DNA from 4 places in the Phyllobacterium sp. MT110 genome. Region 4 is predicted to be linked to each of the others. Evidence: predicted binding sites of a transcription regulator. Region 4 holds the regulator's gene; each other region holds the start of a gene.
What was found. Region 4 encodes PhoB, which activates phosphate uptake and scavenging genes when phosphate is short. Its sites were predicted from a motif close to TGTCATNNANCTGTCAT; they were not measured.
Positions count from the first base shown of each region.

Region 1: a site for PhoB is predicted at 1,842-1,858, ahead of AC1Q5O_RS17460 (acid phosphatase). Genes of this name have one in related genera too.
Region 2: a site for PhoB is predicted at 2,543-2,559, ahead of ugpB (sn-glycerol-3-phosphate ABC transporter substrate-binding protein UgpB). Genes of this name have one in related genera too.
Region 3: a site for PhoB is predicted at 1,916-1,932, ahead of AC1Q5O_RS12875 (DUF2794 domain-containing protein). Genes of this name have one in related genera too.

Region 1 covers NZ_JBXAFE010000003.1:506,051-511,069, forward strand. Annotated here, with positions in the region: gene AC1Q5O_RS17455 (sensor histidine kinase) at 1-459, opposite strand, end outside; gene AC1Q5O_RS17460 (acid phosphatase) at 1,089-1,790, opposite strand; gene AC1Q5O_RS17465 (FUSC family protein) at 2,005-4,095, shown strand; gene AC1Q5O_RS17470 (RHE_PE00001 family protein) at 4,170-5,019, shown strand, end outside.
Region 2 covers NZ_JBXAFE010000001.1:1,910,076-1,915,094, forward strand. Annotated here, with positions in the region: gene AC1Q5O_RS09740 (SIS domain-containing protein) at 1-633, shown strand, start outside; gene nagA (N-acetylglucosamine-6-phosphate deacetylase) at 630-1,799, shown strand; gene pncA (bifunctional nicotinamidase/pyrazinamidase) at 1,881-2,480, shown strand; gene ugpB (sn-glycerol-3-phosphate ABC transporter substrate-binding protein UgpB) at 2,643-3,953, shown strand; gene ugpA (sn-glycerol-3-phosphate ABC transporter permease UgpA) at 4,019-4,909, shown strand; gene ugpE (sn-glycerol-3-phosphate ABC transporter permease UgpE) at 4,921-5,019, shown strand, end outside.
Region 3 covers NZ_JBXAFE010000002.1:268,775-273,793, forward strand. Annotated here, with positions in the region: gene AC1Q5O_RS12865 (Bax inhibitor-1/YccA family protein) at 86-862, shown strand; gene AC1Q5O_RS12870 (GNAT family N-acetyltransferase) at 962-1,510, shown strand; gene AC1Q5O_RS12875 (DUF2794 domain-containing protein) at 1,517-1,888, opposite strand; gene AC1Q5O_RS12880 (DUF1223 domain-containing protein) at 2,284-3,054, opposite strand; gene acnA (aconitate hydratase AcnA) at 3,262-5,019, opposite strand, start outside.
Region 4 covers NZ_JBXAFE010000002.1:535,895-540,913, reverse strand. Annotated here, with positions in the region: gene AC1Q5O_RS14250 (vWA domain-containing protein) at 1-1,044, shown strand, start outside; gene phoB (phosphate regulon transcriptional regulator PhoB) at 1,045-1,731, opposite strand; gene phoU (phosphate signaling complex protein PhoU) at 1,746-2,471, opposite strand; gene pstB (phosphate ABC transporter ATP-binding protein PstB) at 2,495-3,268, opposite strand; gene pstA (phosphate ABC transporter permease PstA) at 3,335-4,654, opposite strand; gene pstC (phosphate ABC transporter permease subunit PstC) at 4,651-5,019, opposite strand, start outside.

The DNA.
Region 1 (5,019 bases), on a different contig from region 4:
CCAGTCGTCATTGTCCCTTTGAATGAAATTCGGCTGTTCGCCATGCACCGCCGCGCTCAGCGCCTTGCCGAGCAGGGGCGTCGCGTCCGGCTGGGTGGCACACACCATGCCGTTATCATCAATGATCCGGACCTGCATTCGGCCGCTGTGAAAAAACGAAAACATGATGCCGAAATCGGATACCCGCGTGACGCCGGATCGAACCACATTCCAGAATATCTTGCTGGCCAGAACGGTGCAGGCTTCCTTGTCGCGCGGATCTGTGCCCGACGCAAGAGCGGTCAGTTGCTGTTGATCAAGGCCATTGAAGAAGCCCCGGATGCTACTCTCGTAGCGGCCGGAGGAAAACTGGCTCATCAGGATACTGACAAGGAAAAGCGCGCCGAAGCCGACGATCATGAACATCAGCACCAGTTTGACGAACAGACCACGCAAACGAAGAGCATGCAAAAAACTCACGTTTTCATTCCTCGCCGGTTATTTAAGCCGACGTCTCACTGGCCGGTTCCTTGTTCCATACCACTCGGCGGAGCGAATGCCACCCTTGCTCTTGTAACGCGGCTTCAGCGTTGTGCGTTGACCCTCAGGCAATCGATAGGACGGATGGGTGCGCATTGACGCCGATTCCGTCTGACTGGCGGATTCATCCTGTCGCGCGGCTGTCCCCTTTCTCCATCCGCCTGCAAAATTCAACAGGATCATCACTTTATCGCGCAAGGCGTTCCAGAAATCAGACGAGAGAAGGGGTATCAGCACGAGGCCAAGCAGAAGCGACAGGGCGAAATATTCAACGGAAAGCAGCTGTATCTGATAACGCATGATCATGCGGCCGTCGTTGATGCGTGGCCAGGAACATCGGGTTCAACCTGCGGTGCGAGCCACGTATGGTTTGGTCTGAACATAGCTGTCTCTTCCAGTTATCACGCTTTCGTGAAGCGTTGGGCCGGAAAGTAACCCTGTTCCGTCGTTCCTGCATCGGGCGAAGGTCAGGCTCGCACGTACGACCAAAGTCGTAGACGGTTAAACCCGCCATGCGCGAAGAACACGCATGGCGGGCATTGTCGGGGAAATGGCCGGCGCAGATGCTATCAGGCGCCGCCGAGACCCAAGGCAGCGCGCAGTTCAGCCTTCGCAGGCTCGTATTCGGCCTTGAAGTCATCATGCTTCATGATTGTCGCGGCAATGACGCTGCCGGAAATGCGGCCCATTTCCACGTCGGAACGGTAGTGAATGCCGCCAACGATGCGGTTGTTGCCGTATTCCCAGGCGCGGGCCATGATTTCCGCCTTCTTTTCCGGAACCATGTTGGACAGAACAATGCCCATCAGCGTGCCAACGGTCGTGTGACCGGAGGGCCATGCACCGGAATTGGACGGCTTGACGGCAGGCTTCACGAGTTCGCTCAGCTGATGCGGACGTGGACGCTTGAAAACATCCTTTGCCGGATCAACGACAGCGCCTTCGGTTTCAACAACCCGGTCGAAAAAGGCAGCAAGCTTCGGCAATTTGTCCTTGTTGAAATCCGGACCCAGAACGTCGGCGAAACGCCAGACATTTTCCTCGGCATCGGCCTGGGCGCGGGCAACCATTTCCGGTGTCCGCGTCACTTGCAAGGTAAGAACTTCCCCGATTTCTGCCTTGGTCTGTGCCGAATCATTGGTGGGAGGCGGGGGCAAAATGGTCAGGAGGTCGATTTCCTTACTATCGCTGAAAGGCTTGACCTCGCCGGCATAGGCGGCGGTAAGGCCAACAAAAGCAAACGCTGTCAGCAGACTGAGCAATCTACGCATAAAATGGTCCTCGTTAGGGTGATGGTCGCCATTGGATCATGCGCCCGTTGGATGTCACGTTTGTGACACAATGGGGTCATTGAAGGCGGTCTTGCATGGCAAAGGTTGGGATGAAGCCGAGGTGGCAAGAAGACGCACGGCCATGCAGCGTCTTTCCGTTGTGCCGCCTGCCTGTGAAATATATTGAGGGCGGGGAGCTGCCAGATCGGACGCCATGTTTCAATCCATCCACACCATGATGCAACATCCCGCATGGCCCGGCCGGACGGCCTGGGTATTTGCGCTGAGAACGAATGCCGCGGCGCTTTTTGCCCTCACGGCAGCCTTTGCGTTGAACCTGCAGCAGCCGCAATGGGCAATGATGACTGTCTTTATCGTGTCGCAACCGATTGCCGGCATGGTCATCAGCAAGGGATTGTTTCGTCTGGCCGGAACGCTGATCGGGGCTTTGGCGGCGATGGCCATCACCGCCGCGACAGGTGATATGCGATGGCTGTTTGTGGCGTCGATCGCCCTGTGGGTGGCACTGTGCACCTACGCGGCCTCGATGTTGCGGAACCCGGAATCCTACGGTGCGGCTCTTGCGGGCTATACCGCCGTCATTATCGCACTCCCGGCGTTTGGCCATCCGCATCTCCTGGCCGAATTTGCCTATGCGCGCTGCACCGAGATTATGCTCGGCATCGTCTGTGCCGGTGTGGCCAGCCGCTTTTTTCAACCGCAGCTTGCGCGAACGGCGCTGGTGGAAGGCCTGGAGAACTGCATCGCCGATCTGGCACGCTATACCAGCGATGCGATTGCCGGGCGCGATGCAGGGCACCTGAAGACGGCGCACAGGAAGCTGATCGCGGACACGCAGGCCCTTGCCGCCATGCGGGCTCACGCACGGCTGGAAGCCCCCAGCCTTGTCACGCATGGCCGCCATTCCCGCCATACGGTGGGGCATCTCATGTCATGCCTGTCGATTGTGAACATCCTCGTCGCGCATCGGGTCTCGTCCGACGGGACATGGAGCAGCCTGCGTGACAGGCTCGGGGTATTGCTGGATGACATGGCGCGCGACTTCAAGGTTGACGCCGTTGAGCCGTGGCTTGGCAGGGTTGATATCATCGCAGCCGAAATAGCGGAGCTGAAAGGCAGGCCGTGGGGCGATGACAGCATCGGCATGATGGCCCGTTTGACGCTGCTGGGTGAGTTTCTCGACGGGCTCAAGGCGACGTTGAACGGTCTTTCGGCGCTGCGCAGCCGCTCGCAATATATGGCTGGCAGCAGGAAGCCGCCGGCATTGCCGGTCTACCGCGATCACAGCACGGCGCTGGTAAATGCGGTTCGCGCTGTTGCCGCAACAACTCTGATGACGGCCTACTGGATGGAAAGCCGGCATGCGGATGCGGCGGCGGCGGCGATTATCGTCGCAGTGGTGTGCAGCCTGTTCGCGTCGATGCCCAACCCGCTGCAGACGAGCTGGGGATTTTTCAAGGGCACGTTGTACGCCGTTCCGTTTGCCTTTGTTTTGGGACAGTTGATCCTGCCGTCTTTCCCCGGTCTGTTCTGGTTTGCCCTATTCATCGTTCCCATCCTCGTGCCGGCGGCGCTGCTGATGGCAGATCCGCGCCATGTCGGGCCGGCAACCGCTTTCGCCATCAATTTCATCGTCTTCCTCAAACCGCATGAGGCGATGGTGTTTGAACCGCAGGTTTTCATGGAAACCTCGCTGTCGGTTCTGGTCGGCATCCTCATCGGACTTCTCGTCTTCATTGTTGTTCTGCCGAAGCGGCCGCAGGTGACGGTGAACCGGATGATGGGCGCGTTGCGAACGGATATTGTCCGGCTCTGTCTGCGTGACCGGGTTCCGAGCCCGTCCGCATTCAACAGCCTTGCCTATGACCGCATCAACCAGTTGATGCCGATTCTCAGGACCATGCGGGAGGCGGGGGAAACCCTGCTGGACGACGCCCTGTCATCGGTCACCCTCGGGGCGGAAATCATCCGGTTGCGGCGGCTGTTGTCATGGGGGCGGCTGGAGCACGATATTGCCGATCGCGTTTCGGAAAACCTCGCGCAATTGGCGAAAATGATAAGCCTGCAGACGCAGGATACCGGAGCCGTCGCAGGCTATGTCGCATCCGCCCGGTCAATGGCAGCAGACATTCCCGGGATGTCGGCGCGCCCGCTCGCCCTGCAGGCCGCAGCGTCGCTACGGCTCATCGCCGTGATGATCGAGGACCATCCCTCTCTGGTTCTCGGCGCGCGCGCCCGGTCGAGCGGGGATAAAAAGGGCGCCTTCCGCTTCGGTATTCTTTAATGTCCGGATCGATGGACGCCGTTTTCCATCTTGGGCAATAGCTTCACTTTCACTATTCCCCTATCATGATTTCAATGGCTTATGATTCTACGAACTATTCCCTGAAAGACCTGCTTCGCCCGGTTGTCGCCGCGGAAGATGCACTTGCACGGCTGGATGAACGGGTGGCGCGCAAGGGCGATTTCGGTGCGCTGGGCAGCCGCCAGTCCAAAGACGGCTTGTTGCGCGAAAACGAAGGCTGGATTGCCCGGTCGCATTTCATGGAAGCCTGCAATGCGCTGTGGCTGGCTGGTGAGCTTGTTCATGTCGAGGACCTTGTCCTGCATGACGCCCGTATGGACATCAGGACGCCAACCCATGAATTGACCCGGGCGCACGCAATTCTGCGAACCCGGCGTCAGATCGCCTCCAGTCCCGCACAATGGGCACTGAGCCCGAAGGGCATTGCCAGCCTGCGCGGGCGCTGGGGTAGCGATGCGCTTCTCGCGCCGATTATCAGCGAACCGGTGCGCGGGCTCGACATCGAGGCTGCTTCCGAGCCGGGGTCAGAAGCGGAAAGCGCTTTCGAGGAAGAACTGGCAAGGCTGGATGCGCTGCTCGACCGTTCGGAACGCCTGCTGAAGCAGCCCAAGGAAACGCGTGACACGCCGCCGGCCAGAGCGGAAACGATCTCTCCCGGTCATCTGACGCCGGATGGGGATTCTCTGATTTACGATCCGGAGTGGGATGAAGACGGCAGGATGGAGGAATGGTTCGCGGTCATGGATCGCACCCGCGATTTGCCGCCCATGCTGGCCGCGGCTCTGCTCTGGGATGCGTGGGAGGAAATCGAGCCACTGCAGCACCAGCATTGGCTTGGCCCGATGCTGGTCGCCTCCGCGTTGCGCGAGCGCATGAAGACACGGGCGCATCTGGCGGTTTTCA
Region 2 (5,019 bases), on a different contig from region 4:
GCCAGCGATCTCGCCATCGATATCCTGGCGGGACAGGAACGCAGCGTCGCCGCCACCAAGACCTTTGTCAGCTCGGCGGTCGCCGGTCTCGCCATGATCGGCCACTGGACGCAGAACAAGGAACTGCTTGCCGCCATCGATGAACTGCCCAAGGCCCTTGCCGCGGCCATCCGCTGCGACTGGTCGCCGTTCGGCGCCGCCATGAAGGGCGAAAACTCGCTTTTCGTGCTCGGGCGCGGACCATCCCTTGCCATTGCCAACGAAGTGGCGCTGAAATTCAAGGAAACCAGCGCCATGCACGCGGAATCCTACAGCGCCGCCGAAGTCATGCACGGACCCAAGGCCATCGTCGGCAAGGATTTCCCCGTATTGGTGCTTGCAGCACGCGATGCGGCCGAGGATTCAATCGTGCAGGCTGCCGATCGCCTTGCCGAACAGGAAGCCGCCGTCTTCCTGACATCGGCGAAGCCGTCGAAAGCCACCGCATTGCCGTTCATCGCGACGTCGCACCCATTGACGGACCCGCTCACACTGCTGGTATCATTCTATGCTTTCGTGGAAGATTTCGCCCGCAGCCGCGGATTGAATCCGGACGAGCCACCGCATTTGAGAAAAGTGACTGAAACAATATGAGCACTGTCTATGCACTGACCGGCGCCGACATTTTTGACGGCGAAACCTGGCATGCCGGTTCGGCGATTCTTGTCGATGCGGGCGCCATCACCGGTATCGTTGCCCAGGCGGACATCCCTGCGGATGTTCGCCGGGTCGCGCTCAACGGCGGCAAGCTTGTGCCCGGTTTCATCGACGTGCAGGTGAATGGCGGCGGCGGCGTTCTTCTGAACGACGGCCCGAGCGTCGAGGCGATCAGGACCATCTGCCAGGCGCATTTCGCCTTCGGCACGACGGCCCTCCTGCCAACCCTGATCACCGACACCCCCGCCATCACCAATGCGGCGATTGCCGCCGGCAAGGCGGCCGCGCTGGAGAAAGTCACCGGATTTATCGGCCTGCATCTGGAAGGGCCGCACCTTTCCGTCTCGCACAAGGGCACGCACGATCCCGCGCTTATCCGCCCGATGGAGGACAGCGATCTCGTGGCGATCGTGGAAGCCGTGCAGGCACTGCCGGTACTGCTCACCACTGTCGCCCCGGAGACCGTCCCCGTCGACAAGATCAAGGCCATGGTCGATGCGGGCGTCATCGTCAGCATCGGCCATAGCGGCGCAACTTATGAAACGGCTGTCGCGGCCAAGGATGCCGGCGCGTCCATGGCAACCCATCTTTTCAATGCCATGAGCCAGCTCGGAAACCGCAGCCCGGGCGTTGTCGGCGCCATCCTTGAAACCGGCGAACTGTCGGCAGGGCTGATTGCCGACGGTTTCCACGTCAGCAAGGCCTCGATGGCGATTGCCCTGCGTGCCAAGCAGGGTCCGGCCAGGATTTTTCTCGTGACCGACGCCATGTCCACCATCGGCACGGATATCACCACCTTCACGCTGAACGGACGGACGATCCGGCGGCATGACGGCCGCCTGACGCTCGAAGACGGCACGCTGGCGGGAGCCGATCTCGACATGATTTCGGCAGTCCGCTTCGTCCATCGCGAGCTTGGGCTGGACCTGGAGGAAGCCCTGCGGATGGCCTCGCTCTATCCCGCCGAGAGCATCCGGATCGATCATCGCTACGGGCGCATCGGCACCGGATATGTTGCCAATATCGTGCATCTCGATGATGCGCTTGAGGTCGATCACGTCTGGATCGACGGCGATCTGCATTACGCCCGAAACCCGAGTTGACGACTTTCTCCGATTGTCCATACTGCCATCCCTAGTGGAACGAATTTGACATTCGGACCACCGGACAATCGGAGAAATGAAATGGCTGGGGATGCGCTTGTCGTCATCGATGTGCAGAACGATTTTTGCCCGGGCGGTACACTGGCCGTGGATGGCGGAAGTGAAATCGTCCCGATCATCAACAAACTGATCATCCGGTTCGATCACGTCATCCTGACGCAGGACTGGCACCCGGCCGGCCATTCGAGCTTCGCTTTCTCCCATCCCGGCAAGGCGCCCTTCGACACGGTGAAAATGCCCTACGGCGACCAGACGCTGTGGCCGGACCATTGCATTCAGGGCACGCCGGGCGCCGATTTCCATGCGGATCTGCAGTGGACCAAGGCCGAACTGATCATCCGCAAGGGCTTCCGTCCCCACATCGACAGCTACTCGGCGTTTTTCGAGAACGACCGCAAGACCCCGACCGGCCTTGCCGGCTACCTGCGCGAGCGCGGCATCACCAATGTGACCTTTGTCGGGCTGGCGACAGATTATTGCGTCGCCTACTCCGCGCTGGATGCGGTGGCGCACGGTTTTACCGCCGATGTGCTGCTGGATGCCTGCCGCGCCATCGACATGGGCGGATCACTGGCCGCCATGGTCGCGAATATGCGCAAGGCCGGCGTCACCCTCATCTGACCGGCATAAAAGTGAACAGCTGAGCATTTTTTCCACAGGCGTTAACCCAGACATTCGACCAAAGTCATAAAACTGTTGTTTCTCTGTCACATAATGAGGATAGTGCCCATAAGCGCATCCAATAAGCGTGTTCCTAACGACGCCTCATTATGGGAGACATACATGACATTTCGCGGCACTTCGCTCAGCCTTGCGCTTGGACTTATCCTAGCATCGTCCACTTCATCCTTTGCCGTCACCGAAATCAGCTGGTGGCACGCCATGACCGGTGCCAACAACGAGGTTGTTGAAACCCTGTCGAAGGAATTCAACGAAAGCCAGAGCGACTACAAGGTCGTTCCAGTGTTCAAGGGCACCTATCCGGAAACGTTGAACGCCGGCATTGCCGCGTTCCGTGCCAAGCAGGCCCCGCATATCATGCAGGTATTCGACGCCGGAACCGGCGTCATGATGGGCGCCGAGGGCGCCATCAAACCGGTGGCCGACATTCTCTCGATGGGCGGCGCAAAGTTCGACAAGAGCCTCTATCTGCCGGGCATTGTCGCCTATTATTCCAAGCCGGACGGCACGATGCTGTCCTTCCCCTACAACAGCTCCTCGCCAATCCTTTACTACAACAAGGATATCTTCAAGAAGGCGGGCCTCGATGAAAACAACCCGCCAAAAACCTGGCCGGAAGTCTGGGAAGCCGCCAAGAAGATCAAGACCAGCGGCGCGGCCAAATGCGGCTACACCTCGACATGGCTGACATGGATCCACACGGAAAACTTTGCCGCCTGGAACAATGTTTCCTACGGCACCAATGAAAACGGCATTGCCGGAACCGATGTCGAACTGAAGATCAACGCGCCGATCTATGTCAAACACTTCCAGGAACTGGCCGACCTCGCCAAGGACGGCACGTTCCGCTACGGCGGGCGCACATCCGAAGCCAAGCCGCTGTTCCTGTCGGGCGAATGCGGCATCTTCACCGAATCCTCCGGCGGACTGGGCGACGTGGTCAAGTCGGGCATGAACTACGGCACCGGCCAGCTTCCCTATGACCCCGATGCCAAGGGTGCACCGCAGAACACGACACCGGGCGGCGCCAGCCTCTGGGTGTTCGCCGGCAAGTCCGACGCGGAATACAAGGGCGTTGCCGCCTTCTTCACCTTCCTGTCGCGCACCGACATCCAGGCCCGCCTGCACCAGGTATCCGGCTATCTGCCGGTCACCCTTGCCGCCTATGAGGACACCAAGAAGTCCGGTTTCTACGACAAGAACCCCGCCCGCGAAATTCCGATCAAGCAGATGATGGGCAAGGCGCCGACGGAAAACTCCAAGGGCGTCCGCCTGCCGAACCTGCCGCAGGTGCGTGATATCGAGAACGAAGAGTTCGAGAACATGCTCTCCGGCAAGCAGACCGCCCAGCAGGCGCTCGACAATGCCGTCAAGCGCGGCAATGCAGCCATCAAACAGGCGAACGGCCAGTAAGAGCCGGTTCATGAACGCCCCGTCCGCATGTCTTGCGGACGGGGCTCTTTTCAAGAGGGGCAATCATGGCATCGTCAACGCGTGTCACTTTTCCGAACAAGGTCCTGCCATATCTGCTGCTGGCGCCGCAGCTTGCCATCACGATTGTCTTTTTCTACTGGCCCGCGTCCCAGGCCATCCGCCAGTCGGTGCTGCGCGAGGATCCGTTCGGCCTGTCGACCCAGTTCGTCGGCCTCGGCAATTTCAAGCGCATCCTGAGTGACCCGAACTACCTGAACTCGCTGCAGGTCACGGTTATCTTCTCCATCGCCACGGCAGTCATTGCCATGGGCTTCGCGCTGCTGTTCGCCGTCATGGCCGACAAGGTCATCCGCGGCAAAGGTGTCTACCGCACCCTGATGATCTGGCCCTACGCCGTGGCCCCGGCCATTGCCGGCATGCTCTGGCTGTTCCTGTTCAATCCCTCAATGGGCACATTCGCCTATATGATCCGCTCCGCCGGCTACAATTGGGACCCGCTGCTCAACAGCAACCAGGCCATGCTCCTGGTGGTTGCCGCCGCCGCATGGAAGCAGATCAGCTACAATTTCCTGTTCTTCGTTGCCGGGCTGCAGTCCATTCCCAAATCGCTGATCGAAGCCGCTGCCATTGATGGTGCCGGCGAAACCAAGCGCTTCTGGACCATCATTTTCCCGCTGCTTGCCCCGACGACGTTCTTCCTGCTGGTCGTCAACACCGTCTACGCCTTCTTCGACACGTTCGGCATCATTCATGCCGTCACCGGCGGCGGCCCGGGCAAGGCGACGGAAACATTGGTCTACAAGGTTTACAATGATGGCTTCGTCAACCTGATCCTTGGCGACTCCGCGGCACAATCGGTGATCCTCATGGTCATCGTCATCGGCCTGACGGCGATCCAGTTCCGTTATGTCGAGCGCAAAGTGCATTACGGCTGAGGAACGCAGAGATGATCCAGAACAATCCCATCGGCCGTCTCGTCGCCCACATCATCCTGATTGTCGGCATCCTGATCGTGGCCTTCCCGATCTACTACGCCTTCATCGCG
Region 3 (5,019 bases), 270 kb from region 4:
TTCACCGCATGGCATGCTGGGGTCCCGCCAGCGGCGCCTGGGAATAACCCCCGACACCCGACGGGACGAAGCAATGAGGAAAACCATGGCTGACTATCGCAACATCCAGGCCCGTACATCGGCCGGAATGCGTGTGGACGCGGGGATCGATCAAGGTCTACGCAGCTACATGCTGAAGGTCTACAATCTGATGGGGATCGGTCTCGCAGTGACCGGTCTTGCCGCGCTTGCAATTGTTTATCTCGCAACCACCAATGACGCATCACTTGCCGCGCATCAATTGCCGAATGGCAAGATGCTGACCAGCCTTGGCGTGGCGCTTTACGGCTCGCCCCTGCGTTGGGTTGTTATGCTCGCACCGCTCGCAGCGGTGTTCTTCTTGAGCTTCCGCATTGAGAAAATGAGTGTTTCGGCGGCCCAGACAACCTTCTGGGTTTATGCAGCGCTCGTCGGTGTTTCTCTGTCGTCGATCTTCCTTGTCTATACGTCGGGAAGCATCGTGCAGACATTCTTCATCACCGCTGCATCCTTTGGTGCGCTGTCGCTCTACGGCTACACGACGAAGCGCGATCTATCCGGAATGGGTTCGTTCCTGTTCATGGGTCTGATCGGCATTCTCCTTGCCGGTGTGGTCAACATCTTCCTGCAGTCCAGTGCTTTGCAGTTTGCAATCTCTGCGATCGGCGTTCTGGTCTTTGCGGGTCTGACGGCCTATGACACCCAGAGCATCAAGGAAATGTACTATGAAGGCGACAGCTCGGACACCTATGGCCGCAAGGCGATCATGGGTGCGCTGCGCCTCTATCTCGACTTCATCAACATGTTCATGTTCCTGTTGCAGTTCCTCGGCAACCGCAACTGATCCTGGACGTTATGAACGAGTGAAAAAGGGCGGCGGAAACGCTGCCCTTTTTCTTGGCGGCATTGCATTCATCCGGTATTTTTGCGATCGATTGCGGTCATGACCAGCATTCATATCCGCCCGGCACAGCCCACTGACCTGCCCGCTATCACCGCAATCTATCGCGATGCAGTTCTGCATGGTACGGCCACCTACGAGATCGAGCCGCCCGCGCTGGCGGAGATGACCAAGCGGTTCCATACGATCACCAGTGATGGTTTCCCCTACAGCGTGGCAGAGATGGACGGCGTCGTGAGCGGCTACGCCTATGCCAGTTATTTCCGTACCCGCCCGGCCTATTGGTGGAGTGTCGAGGATTCGATCTACATTGCGCCGCAGGCCAAGGGTAAAGGCATGGGCAAAGCCCTGCTTCAACGCTTGATCATCGATTGCACAGCGCTTGGATTTCGCCAGTTCATCGCTGTTATCGGCGATGGTCACGCTGCGTCAGCGTCGGTGCGCCTGCATACCAGTTGCGGTTTCAGGCATTGCGGCATCATTGAAGGATCGGGTTTCAAGCATGGCCGCTGGCTGGATACGGTTCTCATGCAGCTTGATATGAATGGCGGGACCACGACCCTTCCGGGGCCGGCACCTTTGAGAGGTTGAGCAGCTTTAGCTCCGCACGACCTGCAGCGATTTGTCGAATATCCTGAGTACCCTGTCGAGTTCCGTGCCGCGCTTGAGAATAAGACCGCTCGCGGCAATCACGCTATAGGCGCCTTGCTTGCGGGCCAGCCGCGGATTTTTCTCAATCCGGAACATCGGCACTTCACTGGTTCGGCGAAATACAGAAAACACAGCCCGGTCATTCAGATGGTCAATGGCATAATCGCGCCATTCGCCTGCTGAAACCATGAAGCCGTATATTCTGAGGATTTGATCAAGTTCCCGCCGATTGAATGTAACGGGGAGATCACGTGCGCCGGAGAGTGAAATGAGTTTCGCCTGCTGTTGCGATTCGTCGCCACCTGCATTGCTGTCCATCAATCAATCCGCCCTTAGATTTGCCGTATGACAACTGGATGACAGAAGGGTGACCTGTTCCGCCCGCATTTACAAGCCTGTAAGTGTCCGGGCGCGCGCAATTGAACGCAAAAATGTCGTTGTCATTGTGCCTTTCACAAAGGAATACGCCCTGTTTCCATTGGTGATGTCTGGCCACAGTTTCGCCATGTTGCACTCGCATTGCCGCCGGATTTCAGACCCACCTTCAGCCCGTTGTCTGAGACGGTTCGGTCTTGAGCGGTCCGATACCCCAAGCCCCCCGCCCAAACGGGCTGTTCTGGCCGAACCATTCAGTCTCTCAATGGCAACAAGCCCCAAGACTTCAGGCTGGTTTTACCAGCCTTTTTTCTTGTCTGCAGAAATGCTCTTTAAAATCAGGGCTTTGTCATGATCGAGGCGCCAATGATAGGCCCCGGTTTGCCTTCACCAAGCATTTCCTGCAACAGGACAGCGCAGCCGGAAGCCTTCTTGCTGGCGATTTCGGTCAGCGGGATTTCGATCTTCTGCGATTTGCCATCCCACATGCCAACGGTTTCCATCGCGCGGACGCTGTTGGCGTAGCTGACATTGCGCCCGCCATTCTCGCCATCGGGTATGGAAACAATGGTTTCCTTGTTGAAATAGGCGAGAAGAACACGCACAGGATTTTTTGCGGCAGCCCCCTCACCAATATTGATGACCAGGCGATCCGGAGAGGTTTTTTCGATCGATACGGGAATTGTCAGTCCAGAATCACCATTGCGCATCTCATCGATTCGGCGACGGATTTTAGCGCCGTCCTGACCGTTTACATGCTCGCGGCCATTGAGGATTGCCTGCGGTGTGTAAACACCTGTCAGTCCAAGTGCCTTGCGATAGGCATTCTGCCGCGCGGTGTTTTCGGGCAGCGCAAGATTGTCCACCCACCCGCGATAATCCCAATAGTCAACATGGAAGGCCAGTGCGACGACTTTCCCTTCGGCGACCAACTGCTTGAGGACGGCATCGGCAGGTGGGCACGAGCCGCAGCCCTGCGAGGTATAAAGCTCAACCACGCCATCCGGTTTCGTGCCGATGCTCCCGGCATAAACCGGCCACGTGAACCCCGCCGCTACAAGGAGCGGGCAGACGATCAGAATGGCTTTGAGCAGGGTGCGCAGGGTCAAGGGTACGAGCTTTCTTCCCGAATTTTTCTTTGATCTTGTATGAGAGTGATTGCCAGACAATTGATAAGGATGCGTTTTATCAAGAGGAAGTCACTTTGAGGTGAATTCGATCACGTTTACAGGCAAAACCATATAATTATTGGCGAAATCGCGAAAAAAAGACCGCCGGTTGCCCGGCGGTCTCCGATTTCAGAGCTTTTCGCTGCTTTAAGCGGCGAGATCGCGCAGCACGTACTGCAGGATGCCGCCGTTCTTGAGGTATTCCAGCTCATCGATTGTATCGATACGGCAGATCAGCGGTACCTGCTTGACCGTACCATCGGCGAACGTCACAGTGGCATGGGTCTTCTGGCGCGGCTGGATCGTGGCAAGACCTTCGATGGAAACGGTCTCATCGCCCTTCAGGCCAAGCGACTGCCAGCTCGTGCCCTCTTCCAGCACGAAGGGGACGATGCCCATTCCCACGAGATTCGAACGATGGATGCGTTCGAAGGACTGGGAAATCACAGCGCGAACGCCGAGAAGGTTCGTGCCCTTGGCCGCCCAGTCACGCGATGAACCATTGCCGTATTCGATACCGGCAAAGATGACGAGCGGGACATTCTCGCTGCGGTACTGCATGGCGGCATCATAGATCGGCATTTCCTCTTTCGAGGGGTAATGGATCGTGTACCCGCCTTCGCGGCCATTTTCACCAAGCATGTGATTGCGGATGCGGATGTTGGCGAACGTGCCGCGCATCATCACTTCATGGTTGCCGCGACGCGTACCGTACTGGTTGAAGTCCAGGGGTGCCACACCGTGATCAGTTAGGTACTTGCCGGCAGGCGAGGCCGCCTTGATCGAACCGGCCGGAGAGATGTGGTCGGTGGTGATCTTGTCGCCGAAGAGACCAAGGATACGCGCACCCTTGATATCGTTGACGATGCCCGGTGTCTTGCCCATGCCGACAAAGTAGGGCGGGTTCTGCACATAGGTCGAGTTGTCATCCCATGCGTAGGTCTGGCCAGCCGGCACCTTGACGTCCTGCCAGTTCTGGTCGCCCTTGAACACATCCGCGTATTTTGATGCGAACAGCTTGCGGGTGACGTTCTTGGTGATGAACTCCTGGATCTCGTGCGAAGACGGCCAAATATCCTTGAGGAACACCGGGTTGCCGTCCTGATCTTCGCCAAGCGGCTCGGTTGTCAGGTCCTTGGTGACCGAACCGGCCAGGGCATAGGCAACAACCAGCGGCGGAGAAGCCAGGTAGTTCGCCTGGACGTCCGGCGAAACGCGGCCTTCGAAGTTGCGGTTGCCGGAAAGCACGGCTGCAGCGATCAGACCCTTGTCATTGATGGTCTTGGAGATCGGTGCAGGCAGCGGGCCGGAATTGCCGATGCAGGTGGTGCAGCCGAAACCAACGAGATTGAAGCCGAGCTTGTCGAGTTCAACCTGCAGGCCGGCATTTTCAAGATAGGCGGCAACAACCTGCGAGCCGGGCGCCAGCGACGTCTTCACCCAGGGCTTGGACTTCAAACCCTTGGCAGCGGCGTTGCGGGCGAGAAGGCCGGCGGCAATCAGCACGCTCGGGTTCGAGGTGTTGGTGCAGGAGGTGATCGCGGCAATGGCAACATCGCCATGGCCGAGATCATAGTCTTCGCCTTCAACCGGATAACGGGCATCAAGCTGCGTGGTCTTCTTGTATTCCTTCTGCAGCGATTCGTGGAAACCGGAGGCAATGCCCTCGAGGGCAATACGGCCTTCCGGACGCTTCGGGCCCGCCATGGACGGCACCACGGTGCCGAGATCGAGTTCCAGCGTGTCGGTGAAAACAGGATCGGCCGAGCCGGGTTCGCGCCACATGCCCTGCGCCTTCGAATAGGCTTCGACCAGTGCCAGACGCTCTTCGTCGCGGCCGGACATATGCATGTAGTTGATGGTTTCGCGGTCGATCGGGAAGAAGCCGCAGGTGGCGCCGTATTC
Region 4 (5,019 bases):
AAGGACGAGCGCCATCTCGACCGCTTCGATCAGGTCTTCGGCCACGTGTTCAAGGGGCTGGAGCTGCTCGGCGGCGAGAGCGGTGTCGACATTGCCAATCTGCCCGAGGAATGGTTGCGCCGGCTCGCCGAAAAGCACCTCACCGAAGAAGAGAAGAAGCTGATCGAGGCGCTGGGCGGTTTCGACAAGCTGATGGAAACCCTGCGCCAGCGGCTTGAGGAGCAGAAGGGCCGGCATCAGGGCGGCTCGAAGTGGATCGGCACGGCCGGAACCTCACCCTTCGGTGCCTATGGCTACAATCCCGAAGGCGTGCGCATCGGCCAGGACGAGAGCCGCAACCGCCGGGCGGTCAAGGTCTGGGACAAGCGTGAATTCAGGAATTTTGACGACAGCGTCGAGCTGGGCACCCGCAACATCAAGGTTGCCCTCAAACGGCTGCGGCGCTGGGTGCGCGAAGGCGCCGATGACGAGCTCGACCTGTCGGGCACCATCAGGTCAACCGCCGAACACGGCTATCTCGACGTGCAGACGCGGCCCGAACGGCGCAATCATGTCAAGCTGCTGATGTTCTTCGATGTGGGCGGCTCCATGGACGAGCATATCCGGATCGCCGAGGAACTGTTCTCCGCCGTCCGCTCGGAATTCAAGCACATGGAATATTTCTACTTCCACAATTGCCTTTACGAGGGTGTGTGGAAGGACAACCGCCGCCGCCATGCGGAACGCATACCGACACTCGATCTCATCCACAAATACGGACCGGACTACAAGGTCATCTTCGTCGGGGATGCCGCCATGGCGCCCTACGAGGTTTCCCATGCGGGCGGCTCGGTCGAACACTGGAACCAGGAGGCGGGCGCGGTCTGGCTCGGCCGGGTGCTCGACCACTGGAAGAACGCCGCCTGGCTCAATCCGTCAAAGGAACAATACTGGGACTACACCGCCTCGACGGCGATGATCCGCAAGATTTTCGCGCATCGCATGTATCCCATGACCCTGGCGGGCATCGAGGGGGCGACGCGCGAACTCTCGCGCAGGCACTGACTACCCGAACGAGTACCCCGCACCGCGCACGGTGCGGATCGGATCGATCGAGCGGCCGATATTGATGGCCTTGCGCAGCCGCCCGACATGCACGTCGACGGTACGGTCGTCCACATAGATGTCGGCGCCCCAGACATTGTCCAGCAGCTGGCCGCGCGAGAACACCCGGCCGGGGGACTGCATCAGGAATTCCAGCAGGCGGAATTCGGTCGGCCCGAGCTTCAACTCGCGCTCCTTGCGGAACACGCGGTGCTGTTCGCGGTCGAGCTTCAGATCGCCGAAGCTGAGCACATGCGACAGCAGGCTCGGATTGACCCGGCGCAGCATGGCCTTGATGCGGGCGAGCAGTTCCGGGGTGGAGAACGGCTTGACCATGTAGTCATCGGCGCCGGTGGCAAGGCCGCGCACCCGCTCGCTCTCTTCGCCGCGCGCCGTCAGCATGATGATCGGCAGAATTTCCGTCTCGCGCCGCGCCCGCAGGCGGCGGCAGAGTTCGATGCCGGAAAGGCCCGGCAGCATCCAGTCGAGAATGAGCAGATCCGGCACTTTTTCACGCAGCGCAATTTCCGCCTCGTCACCGCGTGCGATTGTCTCGACGACATAGCCTTCGGCTTCAAGATTGTACCGGAGAAGGACGCTGAGCGCTTCCTCGTCTTCGACAACAGTGATTTTGGGAGCGATCGCCATTGCTGGAATCCTAATTAAGGCTGTCTGGCTTCATCGACGATGATGCTGTGGGTCTGGTCTTCCTTGGGCCGTTCGGCCGGAAGCTGGGCACCCGTCACGATGTAGTAGACCGTTTCAGCAATGTTCGTCGCATGGTCTCCGATGCGCTCGATATTCTTGGCGCAGAAGAGAAGGTGCGTGCAGGCGGAGATGTTGCGCGGGTCTTCCATCATGTAGGTCAGAAGTTCGCGGAACAGCGATGTGTACAGCGCATCGATTTCGTCATCGCGCTCGCGCACGATGTTGACCTGCTGCACCGAGCGTGTCGCATAGGCGTCGAGCACGTCCTTGAGCTGCGTCAGGGCGAGTTCCGCGATGGTCTGCAGGCCGCGATAGACGGACAGCGTCTGACGCGTATCGGTGACGGCGACAACGCGCTTGGCGATGTTCTTGCCGAGATCGCCGACCCGTTCAAGGTCGGAGGAAATGCGGATGGCGCCGATGATTTCACGCAGATCGATCGCCATGGGCTGGCGCTTGCCGATGATGGTGATGGCCTTCTCGTCGATCTCGCGCTGTCCGGCATCGAGGATGAGATCGTCCGAAATGACGCGCTGGGCCAGCGCGTTGTCGGAGTTCACCATGGCGGTGACGGCCTGTTCGACCATGCGTTCGGCATGGCCGCCCATTTCGGCGATCTTGTGCGTCAGGAACTTCAGTTCGTCGTCATAGGAACGGACGGTATGCTGCGACTCGGTCATATTCTTATCCCTGTTTCCCGTGATTAGCCGAAGCGTCCGGTGATGTAGTCCTGCGTGCGCTTTTCCGTCGGATTGGTGAACATCATTTCCGTATCGCCCACCTCGACGAGGTTTCCGAGATGGAACATGGCGGTGCGCTGCGAAACGCGGGCCGCCTGCTGCATCGAATGGGTGACGATGACGATGGTGTAGTTCTGGCGCAGTTCGTCGATCAGTTCCTCGACCTTTGCCGTGGCAATCGGATCGAGCGCCGAGCAGGGTTCGTCCATCAGGATGACTTCCGGGCTGACGGCAATGGCGCGGGCGATGCACAGGCGCTGCTGCTGGCCGCCGGAAAGGCCGGTACCGGCTTCATGCAGGCGGTCCTTCACTTCGTCGAACAGGCTGGCGCGGCGCAGGCTCTTCTCGACGATTTCCTCCAGCTCGTGCCGGTTCTTGGCAAGACCATGGATGCGCGGGCCATAGGCCACATTCTCGAAAATGGACTTCGGGAACGGATTGGGTTTCTGGAAAACCATGCCGACGCGGGCGCGCAGCTCGACCACGTCGATCTTCGGATTGTAGATATCCTCGTCATCGAGCGTGATCTTGCCGCCGATCTTGCAGCCTTCGATCGTGTCGTTCATGCGGTTGAGCGAGCGCAGGAAGGTCGACTTGCCGCAACCGGACGGGCCGATCAGCGCCGTCACCATCTTTTCCGGCACATCGAGGCTGACACCGAACAGGGCCTGCTTTTCACCGTAGTGAACGGTGACATCCTTGCCCTGCATTTTGATCGTATTGACCTGTGCACTCATTTTGTCGTTTACCGCTTTTTCGAGAGATCGTTCTGTCATGAGATTCATTGTTCGCTCCCGTTTTACCTACCAGCGCCGTTCGAAGCGGCGGCGCAGAATGATGGCTCCGATGTTCATGACTGCAAGAAACAGAAGCAGCACGATGATAGCGCCCGATGTGCGCTCGACAAAGGCCCGCTCCGCTTCATTCGCCCACATGTAGATCTGCACCGGCAGCGCCGTGGACGGATCAAGCGGCGTGACCGGATAATTGGCGACGAAGGCCACCATGCCGATCAGCAGCAGCGGTGCGGTCTCGCCCAGCGCATGGGCAAGGCCGATGATCGTGCCGGTCAGGATGCCGGGGGCGGCCAGCGGCAGCACATGGTGAAACACCATCTGTGTCTTCGAGGCACCGATGCCCAGCGCCGCCGAGCGGATGGACGGCGGCACGGCGCGCAGGGCCGCACGGGTGGCGATGATGATCGTCGGCAGCGTCATCAGCGTCAGCACCAGGCCGCCGACCAGCGATGCGGAGCGCGGCAGGCCGAAGAAATTGATGAACACGGCCAGCCCGAGCAGACCGAAGACGATCGACGGCACCGCAGCCAGATTGTTGATGTTGACCTCGATGATATCGGTCAGGCGGCTCTTCTTGGCATATTCTTCCAGATAGATCGATGCGGCCACGCCGATGGGCAGGGAAAGGCAGAGGACAATCAGCATCATGTAGAGCGAGCCGATGAGCGCGACACCGAGACCCGACGTTTCCGGACGGCTCGATGCGCCGAAGGTGAACAGGCCGCTGTTGAAGCGCTGCGCCATGGCGCCTTCCTTGGCCAGCGTGTTCATCCAGGCAACCTGGCGGTCCGATACCTTGCGGTTCGCCTGATCGACACTCAGGTCGATCTGGCCCTTGAAAGCCGAGTCGATGTCGCCGCCGGTCAGCACCCAGAGGTTCTGCGTCGTGCCGATCAGTGCCGGATTTCCTGAAACCAGTTCCCGCAGCTGGCTGCGCGAGCCGTCGGAGACGAGCTTGCTCAGTTCGCGGATCGCCGGCTTGTCGTCAAGGCTGACGCCCAGCTTTTCGGCAAGGGCATTGCGCACCAGGATCGGATAGTTCGCGGTCAGCAGAACGGTCGGGTCGGTCGCACGCTTGTTCGTGGGGTCGATCACCTTCTCGTCGAGCTTGACCGAGAGGCTGACCTCCGTCTGCCAGAACGCCGTGTAGCCGTTGGAGATCACCGAGTAGAGCAGTGCAACCAGGAAGAACAGGCCGATGGCAATCGCCGTGATGCCGTAAATCTTGAACCGGCGCTCGGCGGCATAGCGGCGCTTCAGACCGATGTCGCGCCGGACGACCTTTGCCGGAGCAACTGCAGCAGGATTGAGTGTTGTGTCGGTCATTCGTACTGCTCCCGGTACTTACGCACGATGTAAAGCGCGAAAATGTTCATCGCCAGCGTGATGAAGAAAAGGGTGAGGCCAAGGGCGAATGCCACCAGCGTCTGCGGTGAATTGAATTCGAGATCGCCTGTCAGCTGGTTGACGATCTTGACGGTGATGGTCGTCATGGCGTCGAACGGATTGATGTTCAGATTCGCCGCAACACCGGCCGCCAGAACCACGATCATGGTTTCGCCGATGGCACGCGATGCGGTGAGCAGCAGTGCGCCGACGATGCCGGGCAGCGCGGCAGGCAGCACGACGCGGCGGATCGTCTCCGAACGCGTCGATCCAAGCCCGAGCGAGCCGTCACGCAGCGACCCCGG